Regions from separate parts of the Pseudomonas rustica genome, predicted to be linked through region 2. Evidence: predicted binding sites of a transcription regulator. Region 2 holds the regulator's gene; each other region holds the start of a gene.
The links. The regulator FliA, encoded in region 2, starts transcription of late flagellar genes. The targets are predictions, from matches to a motif close to CTAAAGTTTNNNNNNNNNNNGCCGNTAA.
Positions count from the first base shown of each region.

Region 1: a site for FliA is predicted at 1,855-1,882, ahead of ACP3TY_RS26610 (methyl-accepting chemotaxis protein). Genes of this name have one in related genera too.
Region 3: a site for FliA is predicted at 1,692-1,719, ahead of ACP3TY_RS03010 (flagellar protein MotY). Genes of this name have one in related genera too.

Region 1 is NZ_CP188200.1:5,874,379-5,878,544, forward strand. Features, by position in the region: gene ACP3TY_RS26600 (NorM family multidrug efflux MATE transporter) at 1-724, opposite strand, end outside; gene ACP3TY_RS26605 (LysR substrate-binding domain-containing protein) at 884-1,804, shown strand; gene ACP3TY_RS26610 (methyl-accepting chemotaxis protein) at 1,994-3,970, shown strand.
Region 2 is NZ_CP188200.1:3,829,239-3,833,404, reverse strand. Features, by position in the region: gene flhF (flagellar biosynthesis protein FlhF) at 1-892, shown strand, start outside; gene fleN (flagellar synthesis regulator FleN) at 1,009-1,839, shown strand; gene fliA (RNA polymerase sigma factor FliA) at 1,836-2,576, shown strand; gene ACP3TY_RS17340 (chemotaxis response regulator CheY) at 2,743-3,114, shown strand; gene ACP3TY_RS17335 (protein phosphatase CheZ) at 3,133-3,921, shown strand; gene ACP3TY_RS17330 (chemotaxis protein CheA) at 3,958-4,166, shown strand, end outside.
Region 3 is NZ_CP188200.1:623,029-627,194, reverse strand. Features, by position in the region: gene ACP3TY_RS03015 (argininosuccinate synthase) at 1-587, opposite strand, end outside; gene ACP3TY_RS03010 (flagellar protein MotY) at 717-1,625, opposite strand; gene pyrC (dihydroorotase) at 1,786-2,832, shown strand; gene rnt (ribonuclease T) at 2,829-3,506, shown strand; gene ACP3TY_RS02995 (hypothetical protein) at 3,564-3,977, opposite strand; gene ACP3TY_RS02990 (Panacea domain-containing protein) at 3,981-4,166, opposite strand, start outside.

The sequences.
Region 1 (4,166 bases), 2.0 Mb from region 2:
CGAGGCGCCAGAGTTCTTTCAGGTACTGGCGGTTCGGCCGCGATAACCCTGCGCGCAGCGGATAAGCGTCATACGCCGGGTGCCTACGAATGTGCCAGGCCAACCCCAGCGCCATGCAGTTGGCGACAATTGCCGTGACCAGACCGATGCCCATCAGGCCCATTTTCGGCAGGCCGAACATGCCAGTGATCAGCGCGTAATTCAGCAGGAAGTTGGCCACGGTGCCGGCCAGACTGATGACCATCACCGGTGTCGCCCGACCAATTGCACTGGTGAAACCGCGCAGGGCCATAAAGCTCAGGTAGCCGGGCAGGGCGAACGGCAGGGCGATCAGGAATTGCCCGGCGGCGTTGACGTTGGTTTCGGTCTGGCCGAACAACAGCAACACCGGTTTCAGGTTCCACAGCAGCAAACCGGCGCCCAGCGCCATCAGCCACGCCAGCCACAACCCGGCCTGGGTCAGACGTGCCGCGCCAATGATGTCGCCCGCACCTTTGCGAATCGCTACCAAGGTGCCGACTGCGGCAATCACACCGATGCAGAAGATCGACACGAACGAATAAGTTGCCGCGCCCAGACCGCCGCCGGCCAGTGCTTCGGGACTGAGGCGCGCCATCATCAAAGTGTCGGTCAGCACCATCAACATGTGCGCCAACTGTGAAGCGATCAACGGCCCAGCCAGCCGCAGAATGGCCCAGAGTTCAGTACGCACAGGATGCTGCATGGGTATCACCACTCAATTTTCAGAGGGAACAAGAGACCGTCGATTCTCGGCGCTTGGCAGGCATTGCACAAAGGGATAAAAAGGATGGGTGGCATGACTAAAACTCATCCTGAACAAATTCCGCTCATTTCGCTGCATCCCGCCACTGGAGCTTTGTGCATGGCCCGTCGACTTCCTCCGTTGTATGCCCTGCGCGCATTTGAAGCGGCGGCGCGACATAGCTCGTTCACCCGGGCGGCGGAAGAACTGTCGATCACCCAGAGCGCGGTGAGTCGGCATATTCGTACGCTCGAAGATCACTTTGCCTGCAAGCTGTTTCATCGCAGCGGTCGCCATTTGCAGCTCACCGAGTCGGCCCGTTTGCTGTTGCCGGGCATCCGTGAAGGCTTCGCAACCCTGGAGCGCGCCTGCAACACCTTGCGTGCCGAGGACGACATCCTGCGCATGAAAGCCCCGTCGACCCTGACCATGCGTTGGCTGCTGGCGCGCCTGAGTCGCTTTCGCCATTTGCAGCCGGGCAACGAGGTGCAACTGACCAGTGCGTGGATGGACGTCGATTCGGTGGACTTCAACGATGAGCCGTTTGATTGCGCCGTGTTGCTCAGCGACGACCATTTCCCGCCGGACTGGGAGGCGAGTTTGCTGTTTCCCGAGGAACTGATCCCGGTCGGCGCGCCGAATCTGCTCAATGATCAACCGTGGGATCTTGATCGACTGGCAAACACCGAATTGCTCCACCCGACCCCGGATCGCCGCGACTGGCGCAGTTGGCTGGAGCACATGGGCTTGTCCGATCAGGTCTCGCTCAAGGGTGGGCAAGTGTTCGACACGCTGGAGCTTGGCATGATCGCGGCGGCGCGCGGCTACGGGGTATCAATGGGCGATTTGTTGATGGTCGCCGAAGATGTTGCGCAAGGACGCCTCAGTCTGCCGTGGCCAACCGCTGTCGCCAGCGGCCTGAATTATTACCTGGTGTGGCCAAAAACCCGTCCGGGAGGTGAACGTTTGCGCCGCCTCAGCGACTTTCTTCAAGGCGAAGTCCGCGCCATGGAACTGCCAGCCGTCACGCGCTTGAGCTGAAACGTTCGAGCCGCCACAATGCCGGCCCCGTGCCATACCCTCGCACAGCGCTCAAGTATTCGGATTTACCGCCGACTATGAGCAAGTGGAACCGTCGTGCCGGTCTCCATGCTTCACCCCCATTATTAGAATTATTCCGAGCATCAGCTGCGATCAAGGAGGATCCGGTGGCTCGGCCAGGAGCTGTTCATGTCTCAACCTCGCGCTCGGATTGCCTCGCAGCTGGGCCTTGCCCTTGCTGTGATTCTGGCGGTCGTCATCAGTGGCAGTACGCTGTTCGCGTTGCGTTCGCTGGATACCGCCAACCTCGCCACCCGTGAAGAACATCTGGCCAGTGAGTCGCGGCTGCTGGCCGACCAACTGAGTACCTTCCACGGCACGTTGCGCGAAAGCACCCAGCGCCTCAGCGGGTTGTTCGAGAAGCGCTTCAGCAGCGGGTTGAGCCTTCATCCGGACGAGCCAGTGAGTGTTGCCGGCACCCAGACTCCGGGTCTGCACCTGGGCAGCGAAGTGCTGAACAACAACTTCAAGGAAGTCGACGAGTTCAAGCAGATGACTGCCGGCGTCGCCACGCTGTTCGTACGCAGTGGCGAAGACTTCATCCGCGTCAGCACCTCGCTGACCAAACAGGACGGCAGCCGCGCCATCGGCACCTTGCTTGACCACGCCCATCCGGCCTACGCGAAATTGATGGCCGGACAGGGTTATGTCGGCCGCGCCTTGCTGTTTGATCGTTCCTACATGACCCAATACACCCCGGTGCGCGATGGCAGCGGCAAAGTGATTGCGGTGCTGTTCGTCGGTTTCGATTACACCGATGCGCAGAATGCCCAGTTCGATAACCTCAAACGCTTCCGCATCGGTCAGACCGGCTCGCTGGCGTTGCTTGATGAGCAAAGCAAATGGCTGGTTCCACCAGCGGGCGTGCAGGCGCTGGATCAAGCAATTCCGCTGATCAAGGATCTGGCGAAATTGCCGGGCAAAGGCCAGTTCTGGGGCGACACGTCCGAAGATTTCTACAGCGTCGCGGTGCCGTTCGACGGCGGCCCGTGGTCGGTGGTGGCAAGCATGCCGAAAGCCGAGATTCGCGCAGTGACCTGGAGCGTCGGCACGCAACTGGCGATTGGCAGCCTGTTGGCGATGTTGCTGGCGGTCGGTTCGGCGATGTGGCTGCTGCGTTCGAAACTGCAACCGCTGGGTGATCTGGTGCGTCAGGCCGAAGCCTTGGGCGCCGGTGATCTGAGCGTGCGTCTGAATGTAGCGAGTAACGACGAAATCGGTCAGTTGTCGCGCGCGTTCAACCAGATGAGCCAGGCGCTGTCGACCATGGTTGAGCACATTCGCCGTTCCTCCGCGGAGGTCAACAGCCGAGCGCAGGCACTGTCCGGTTTGTCTGGCGGTGCTTACGAAGGCATGGAGCAACAGTCCGGCGAAATCACCAGCATGGCCGGCGCGGTGGAAGAATTCAGCGCGACCTCGTTGAACATTGCCGACAACATGGGCGCGACCCAACGTCTGGCGCAGGAAAATGCCCAGCAGACGCAGATTGGCCGTAGCTCGATGGAAGAGGCTTCGTCCTCTCTGGAGCAAATCGCTGGCGCCCTCAACAGCACCGCCACAGTGATCAACACGCTCGGTCAGCGCTCGCAGGAAATTGGCGGCATCGTTGGCGTGATCACCTCGATTGCCGAGCAGACCAATTTGCTGGCGCTCAACGCTGCAATTGAAGCGGCGCGTGCCGGTGAGCAAGGTCGCGGCTTTGCCGTGGTGGCGGATGAAGTGCGCAGCCTGGCTTCGCGTACCCGTCAGGCGACCGATGAAATCTCGGTGATGATCCACAGCATTCAGCAGGAAACCGGCAACGCGATCAGCACCATGGAGCAGGGCAATGTGCTGATGCAGGAAGGCTTGTCGCGTAACGCCAATGTCGCCTCGGCGCTGGCGCGGATTGATGAGCAGAGCCGTTCTGCCGGGCAGCAGTTTGCCGCGATTACCACGGCGACTCAGGAGCAGAGCAGTACCGCGACGTTGCTGAGCAGCAATTTGCAGAGCATTGCGTTGGCCAACAGTGAGCAGCGTGAGGTTGTTTCGAATCTGGCGGTGACGGCGAAGGAACTGGAAGGCTTGGCGGCGGACTTGCGTGCCGAGGTTGATCGGTTTCGTTGATGGGTGGCTGAAATCGCTATCGCGAGCAGGCTCACTCCTACAGGTGTATCGGTTGGTCGCAATGTTTGTGATCACTGAAGATCCCTGTAGGAGTGAGCCTGCTCGCGATCGCCTCACTGCCAATCCTGAATAAAACACTCGAGCTCTTGCTCTTTCATACTTGCTGAAACGTTTCCGCAGCGCTATAAAAATGGCA
Region 2 (4,166 bases):
GATGGAAGTGCAGCTCGGCACACTGGCCTGGAATCAACTGCAGGGCAGCCGTCCGGCGCAAGCCAATCTGTATCGCCGTCTGCAACGCATCGGTCTGTCTGGCCCGCTGTCGCGTGATCTGCTGTCGATGATCAGCGATATCGAAGAGCCGCGTCAGGCCTGGCGCATGCTGCTCGCGCATCTGGCGCGAATGATTGCCGTGCCGGAAGTCGAGCCGCTGGAAGAGGGCGGTGTGATCGCCATGGTCGGCCCTGCCGGCATGGGCAAGACCACCACGCTGGCGAAACTGGCCGCACGTTATGTGCTGAAATACGGCGCGCAGAATGTTGCGCTGGTGAGCATGGACAGCTTCCGCATCGGCGCGCAGGAACAACTGAAGACCCTGGGCCGCATTCTCAATGTGCCGGTGACCCACGTTGATCCGGGCCAGTCGCTGGTGCAGGCGCTGGATCCATTGCTGCGCAAACGCGTGGTGCTGATCGATACCGCCGGCCTGCAAGCCAGCGATCCGGCCCTGCGCATGCAGCTCGAAAGCCTCGCCGGGCGTGGCATCCGTTCAAAAAATTATCTGGTCTTGGCAACCACCAGCCAGAAACAGGTTCTAACCGCCGCTTATCACAGTTACAAGCGTTGCGGGCTCGCCGGGTGCATCCTGACTAAACTGGATGAAACGGCCAGCCTTGGCGAAGTGTTAAGCCTGGCGATCAGTCATGAATTGCCGGTCGCGTACCTGACCGATGGCCCACGGATTCCGGATGATTTGCATCTGCCGCGTCGTCATCAACTGGTCAGCCGCGCCGTCAGCGTGCAAATGCAGGAAGAACCCAGCGAAGAAGCCATGGCTGACATGTTCGCTGATATCTACCACAGCCCCACCAAGCAGGTAGGCTGAGGTATTCATGAACAGTTTTTGTACCTACATCGATGGTCTGCCATGCATTGTTCCGTTTGTGAACGCGCAGCCAGTAATGTGGCCTCCGTCTATGCAAGACAAGGTAAAGAAATAACATGGGCAGCATGCATCCCGTACAGGTGATCGCGGTGACCGGCGGCAAAGGTGGCGTCGGCAAAACTAACGTGTCAGTGAACTTGTCTCTGGCGCTGGCAGAGCTTGGCCGTCGGGTCATGCTGCTGGACGCCGATCTGGGACTGGCGAACGTCGACGTTCTGCTGGGCCTGACACCCAAACGCACTCTGGCCGATGTCATTGAAGGCCGCTGTGAGCTGCGCGACGTACTGTTGCAGGGTCCCGGCGGGATCCGCATCGTACCGGCCGCGTCCGGCACGCAGAGCATGGTTCATCTGAGCCCGGCGCAACACGCCGGCCTGATTCAGGCCTTCAGTGACATCGGCGACAATCTCGACGTTCTGGTGATCGACACCGCTGCAGGTATTGGTGACTCGGTAGTCAGTTTCGTTCGCGCAGCGCAGGAAGTGTTGCTGGTGGTCTGCGATGAGCCGACCTCGATCACTGACGCTTACGCACTGATCAAACTGCTCAACCGCGATTACGGCATGAACCGCTTCCGCGTCCTCGCCAACATGGCGCAGAGCCCGCAAGAAGGTCGCAACCTGTTCGCCAAGTTGACCAAGGTCACGGATCGCTTCCTCGACGTCGCCTTACAATACGTCGGCGCCGTCCCTTACGACGAAAGCGTGCGCAAAGCGGTGCAGAAGCAGCGCGCTGTCTATGAAGCCTTCCCGCGTTCCAAGTGCGCGCTGGCGTTCAAGGCCATCGCGCAAAAGGTCGACACCTGGCCGCTGCCCGCCAACCCGCGCGGCCACCTTGAGTTTTTTGTCGAGCGCCTCGTGCAGCAAACGGCAGGGCCCGTGCTATGACCGCTAGCGGTATGAATTACTACAAGAAGTCGGCACGCGACGCTCAGTACGAACTGATCGAGCGTTACGCGCCGCTGGTCAAACGCATTGCCTATCACTTGCTGGCGCGGTTGCCGGCAAGTGTGCAGGTTGAAGACCTGATCCAGGCCGGGATGATCGGCCTGCTTGAAGTCTCGACCAAATACGACGCCAGCAAAGGCGCCAGTTTCGAAACGTACGCGGGCATTCGAATCCGCGGCGCGATGCTCGACGAAGTGCGCAAAGGGGATTGGGCGCCACGCTCGGTTCACCGCAATACCCGGATGGTCAGCGACGCAATTCGCTCAATTGAAGCTAAAACCGGCCGTGATGCTAAAGATCACGAAGTTGCGGCCGAACTCCAATTGAGTCTCGACGATTACTACGGGATTTTGAATGACACCTTGGGCAGTCGCCTGTTCAGTTTCGACGATCTGTTGCAGGACGGCGAACACGAAGGGCTGCACGAGGATGGCGCGAGTGCTCATCTTGAGCCGTCACGCGATCTGGAAGATGAACGCTTCCAGGCGGCGCTGGCGGACGCGATTGCCAATTTGCCGGAGCGTGAGCGACTGGTGTTGGCGCTGTACTACGACGAAGAGCTGAACCTCAAGGAAATCGGTGAAGTCCTTGGCGTCAGTGAATCGCGGGTCAGCCAGTTACACAGCCAGTGCGCGGCCCGTTTGCGGGGGCGTTTGGGGGAGTGGCGAGCGCGCTGAAGGCAGTGTGGGGACACTGCGAACGAGGCTGGTGCGGTGATGAACGGCACCGGTCTTGCTCTGTTGTGCTCCAGACAGTCTTCGAGTGCTGCGCCGATTGATTGAAGTGGCGCGTCCAGGTGCTGGGCGCGTTTAAGACTGCTTGGAGGTCGAATTGAACAAAGACATGAAAATCCTCATCGTTGATGACTTCTCAACGATGCGGCGGATCATCAAGAACCTGCTGCGTGATCTTGGGTTCACCAACACCGTCGAGGCTGACGATGGCACCACTGCCATTCCAGTGCTCAACAGCGGAAGCATCGACTTTCTGGTAACGGACTGGAACATGCCGGGCATGACCGGTATCGACCTGCTGCGTCACGTGCGTGCCGATGAAAAGCTCAAGCACCTGCCGGTATTGATGGTGACTGCTGAAGCCAAGCGCGAGCAGATCATCGAAGCCGCTCAGGCCGGTGTGAACGGCTACGTCGTCAAACCTTTCACGGCTCAGGCGCTGAAAGACAAAATCGAGAAGATTTTCGAACGCATCGGCTGATGAACGCGCGGGGGAGCTATGGAGCATAAAGAATTTTCACAGGGCGATTTCGAATCGACCCTGAAAAAACACGCGGTCGAACTGGTCGAGAGCCTTGAAAAAGGCAAGTTCGGCGACGCTGTGCAACTGATCCATGAGCTCAATCAGACCCGTGACCGCGGCCTGTATCAGGAAGTGGGCAAGCTCACACGCGAACTGCACAGTGCGATCGTCAATTTCCAGATCGATCCGCACATGCCGCAGGCCGAGGAAGTGTCGCAAATCACCGACGCCACCGAACGTCTGGGCTATGTGGTCAAGCTGACGGAAGCTGCGGCCAACCGCACCATGGATCTGGTGGAAAGCGCCACGCCGGTGGTCAATGGTCTGGCTGAAGAAGCCCAGGCTCTGAGCACGGATTGGGGCCGTTTCATGCGCCGCGAAGTCGGGGCTGAAGAGTTCCGCGAACTGGCGCGCCGGGTCGACGGTTTTCTGTCACGCAGCCACACGGGCAACCGTGCGGTGTCGAGCAATCTCAACGACATTTTGCTGGCCCAGGATTACCAGGACCTCACCGGTCAGGTGATCAAACGCGTGACCCAACTGGTCACCGAAGTCGAAAGCAATTTGCTCAAACTCGTACTCATGGCCAGTCAGGTGGACCGCTTTGCGGGCATCGAACATGACCGCGCCGCGATGCTTGCAGAAAAAGATCCACAAAAACATCTCTCGCAGGGTGAAGGTCCGCAGATTCATGCCGATAAACGAGAAGACGTTGTGTCCGGTCAGGACGATGTGGACGATTTGTTATCCAGCCTTGGATTTTGAGTTTAGGTTTTTAGACCTGTTAGGAGCACCCCATTAATGAGCTTCGGCGCCGATGAAGAGATCCTTCAGGATTTCCTGGTTGAGGCCGGCGAGATTCTTGAGCAACTGTCCGAGCAACTGGTCGAGCTGGAAAGCCGACCGGATGACGCGGATCTGCTCAATGCAATTTTTCGCGGTTTCCACACTGTAAAAGGGGGCGCCGGCTTCCTTCAGCTCAATGAGCTGGTGGAGTGCTGTCACATCGC
Region 3 (4,166 bases), 3.1 Mb from region 2:
TCTTCCAGCACGCCGCCTTCATAGGAGATGTGCAGCAGGTTGGCGTCCATCGAGTACGGGGATTTCTTCTTGCCGTGACGCTCGATCGGGATCGCGTGCTTCTCGGCGTAGTCCATCAGCTTCTCGCGGGACAGCAGATCCCACTCACGCCAAGGGGCAATCACTTTTACGCCCGGCTTGAGTGCGTAGGCACCCAGCTCGAAACGTACCTGGTCGTTGCCCTTGCCGGTGGCGCCATGGGAAATGGCGTCAGCGCCGGTTTCGTTGGCGATTTCGATCAGACGTTTGGCGATCAGCGGACGTGCGATGGAGGTACCCAGCAGGTACTCACCTTCGTAAACGGTGTTGGCGCGGAACATCGGGAACACGAAATCACGCACGAATTCTTCGCGCAGATCGTCGATGTAGATTTCTTTGACGCCCATGGCCTGAGCCTTGGCGCGGGCCGGCTCGACCTCTTCGCCTTGACCGAGATCAGCGGTGAAAGTCACCACTTCACAGTTATAAGTATCCTGCAGCCACTTGAGGATCACCGAAGTGTCCAGGCCGCCGGAATACGCCAGAACGACCTTGTTTACGTCCGCCATGCCATCACTCCACGGGGTTCTACGGAAAGCCGAGGAGTCTACCGCCCAAACGCAATAATTTACAGAGGCGCGACAGCTTAAGACGACAAAGCGACAGAATCTGTCGAGAGCGCGACGATGACCGGCGGGTCAGGAAGTTGCTGCAGTGCTCGCGGGTGTACTCGCTTGCGGCGCCGGAGCCGCGACTGGCGTAACCCGCGCAAGGTGCACATTGACCCGGCGGTTCTTCGCCCGGTTCGCCGCACTGGTGTTGGGCACCACCGGATACTGCTCACCGTGGAAACGCACGGTGATCTGCGACTCTTGAATGCCATTGGCCTTGAAGTAGTCGACCACAGCCAGCGCCCGGCGGCGCGACAGTTCACGGTTGGTCAGACGGTTGCCGCTGTTGTCCGAGTGGCCGTCGAGCTCAATGTGATTCACCGTCGGGTCAGCCTTCATATATTCCAACATGACCGCGAGTTTGGCTTTGGCGGCGGCGTCGAGATCGGTGCCTTCGCCGGGAAAACCGATTTGCGACTGTTTAACCTGATCGAAATTCTGCGGCAACAATTTCGCCACGCAGGTTTGATAGTCGTTAAACGCTTTGCTGAATTTGACTGGCAACAGGCGCACTTCCGAGACCCGACCATCACCCGACGCGCGACGCACGACCGGACTGCGACCGTCCAGCAGACCGCTGATCAAACCGCCAGCCTGAGACTGCGAACTGTTGAACAAGACATTGCCGCTGCCGATTCTGACGCTGCCCAGATTAATGTCAGCGCGTCCCGGCTGCCATGGCGCCGCCGCTGCGAGCAACGTCGCCGAACCACCGCCCAGCATGGCGTTGTAGGCGTTCAAGCGGAATATCGCCTGCTCGCCGGCCTTGCGCACGAACTCACCCGAGCCGAAATCTGTAATCGGCTGTGTCAGGCGGCATTCGAACTTGTCGCCGGCGACCGTCCACTCAATGTTCTCCAGACGTGTCTGGTACGTGAGCGCCATCGCGGGGAGGCTGGCAAACACACTGAGCAAGGCTAAATAACGCTGGCGCACGGGAGGCTCCATTGGCTTCTGAAACACAAAGACCGATTCACACGATGTTTACGGCATACCTACGGGATATCGGAAGGTTCCCGCAAAACTTGATAGCGAGTGCCTGCAAGAGTCTTTTCCGGTAGCATTCGCCTCAGTTTGACCCGCCTGGAATCCCCTCATGTCCGACCGCCTGACCCTGCTGCGTCCCGACGACTGGCACATTCATCTTCGCGATGGTGCCGTGTTGACCAATACCGTTGCCGATGTTGCGCGCACTTTTGGCCGCGCGATCATCATGCCCAACCTGGTACCTCCGGTGCGCAACGCCGCTGAAGCCGACGGCTATCGCCAGCGGATTCTCGCTGCCCGCCCGGCCGGCAGTCGCTTTGAGCCGCTGATGGTGCTGTACCTCACCGACCGCACCCAGCCCGAAGAAATTCGTGAAGCCAAGGCCAGTGGTTTTGTCTACGCCGCCAAGCTGTACCCGGCCGGCGCAACCACCAACTCCGACTCCGGCGTGACCAGCATCGACAAGATTCTGCCGGCAATCGAGGCCATGGCCGAAGTCGGCATGCCGCTGCTGATCCACGGTGAAGTCACCCGTGGCGACGTCGATGTGTTCGATCGCGAAAAGATCTTCATCGATGAGCACATGCGCCGCGTGGTCGAGCGTTTCCCGACACTGAAAGTGGTGTTTGAACACATCACTACCGCCGACGCCGTGCAGTTCGTCAACGAGGCTTCGGCCAACGTTGGCGCGACCATCACCGCGCACCACCTGCTGTACAACCGCAACCACATGCTGATGGGCGGGATTCGGCCGCACTTCTACTGCCTGCCGATTCTCAAGCGCAATACCCATCAGGAAGCTCTGCTCGACGCCGCCACCAGCGGCAGCGCGAAGTTCTTCCTCGGCACCGATTCGGCACCGCACGCCCAGCACGCCAAAGAAGCCGCTTGCGGCTGCGCCGGCTGCTACACCGCGTACGCCGCCATCGAAATGTACGCCGAAGCCTTCGAACAGCGTAACGCGCTGGACAAACTCGAAGCTTTCGCCAGCCTCAACGGCCCGCGCTTCTACGGCCTGCCGGCGAACACTGATCGCATCACCCTGGTTCGTGAAGAATGGACCGCCCCGACCAGCCTGCCCTTCGGCGAGCTGACCGTTATCCCGCTGCGCGCCGGTGAAAAACTGCGCTGGCGCCTGCTGGAGGAACACGCGTGAGTGAAGACCATTTCGACGACGAACTGGACGGTCAAAGTGGCGGCGGCGGTTCCCGTCACCCGATGGCAGCACGTTTTCGCGGCTACCTGCCGGTTGTCGTCGACGTAGAAACCGGTGGCTTCAACTCGGCCACCGACGCGTTGCTGGAAATTGCTGCGACCACCATCGCCATGGATGAAAAGGGCTTTGTTTACCCGGATCACACCTACTTCTTCCGCGTTGAGCCGTTCGAAGGCGCCAACATCGAAGCGGCGGCGCTGGAGTTCACCGGGATCAAACTCGATCACCCACTGCGCATGGCCGTCAGCGAAGAAACCGCGCTGACCGACATCTTCCGTGGCATCCGCAAAGCGCTGAAGGCCAACGGCTGCAAGCGCGCGATTCTGGTCGGCCACAACAGCAGCTTCGACCTCGGCTTCCTCAACGCCGCCGTCGCGCGTCTGGACATGAAGCGCAACCCGTTCCACCCGTTTTCCAGCTTCGACACCGCGACACTGGCCGGTCTGGCCTACGGTCAAACCGTACTGGCGAAAGCCTGTCAGGCAGCCGACATCGACTTCGACGGCCGTGAAGCGCACTCCGCGCGTTACGACACCGAGAAAACCGCTGAGCTGTTCTGCGGCATCGTCAACCGCTGGAAACAGATGGGCGGCTGGGAAGATTTCGACGACTGATCCTCAATGAGTAAATCCCGCGCATAAAAAAACCGGCCACTAGGGCCGGTTTTTTTGTTAATGCTTATAGAGCTTAAATTCTCGATCAATCCACACGACGTAAAACACCCGATGGTTCTTGTAACCCACCATCGCTACACGCTCGAAAGCCCGAAACACCAACAACCTGACATCACCTGTTAAAAAAGCAGGTATCCCCACTTTCAGGCTGTTTCTCTCAATTGTTTCACATCCATACCGATGCCTATGCTCCTTGCGCAATTCTCTCCAAGGCATCTTTCCCAGGATCCTGAGACGCTCAAGCATTTTCGACCGTTCGACGGCCTCACAGTCCTGAATGCACCAGCCATTCTGCAAATACTCAAATGAGAAAACCGGAGGTCGGGCTTCCGATGAGTCCATTTCGATTGTGGACGTCCGTACCGTTACTATCACCGCCGCATCGCGTTCCCTGCGCTTGAACTTGGCCATTTTTCAGTTCACCAAATGCTCCCGGAAATACTCCTGCATCTCGCAGGCGGGAATTTCTCGGCTGAACTCCCCTTCCTTGAAGTTTCTACGCCATGGAGCCTCTTCATGCGTCAACTGACGCAGTTTCCACGCCGAGAATTGGCCATAAACGTCGAACACTTCGTTGAGCAGAGTTTGTTGTTTGGTACT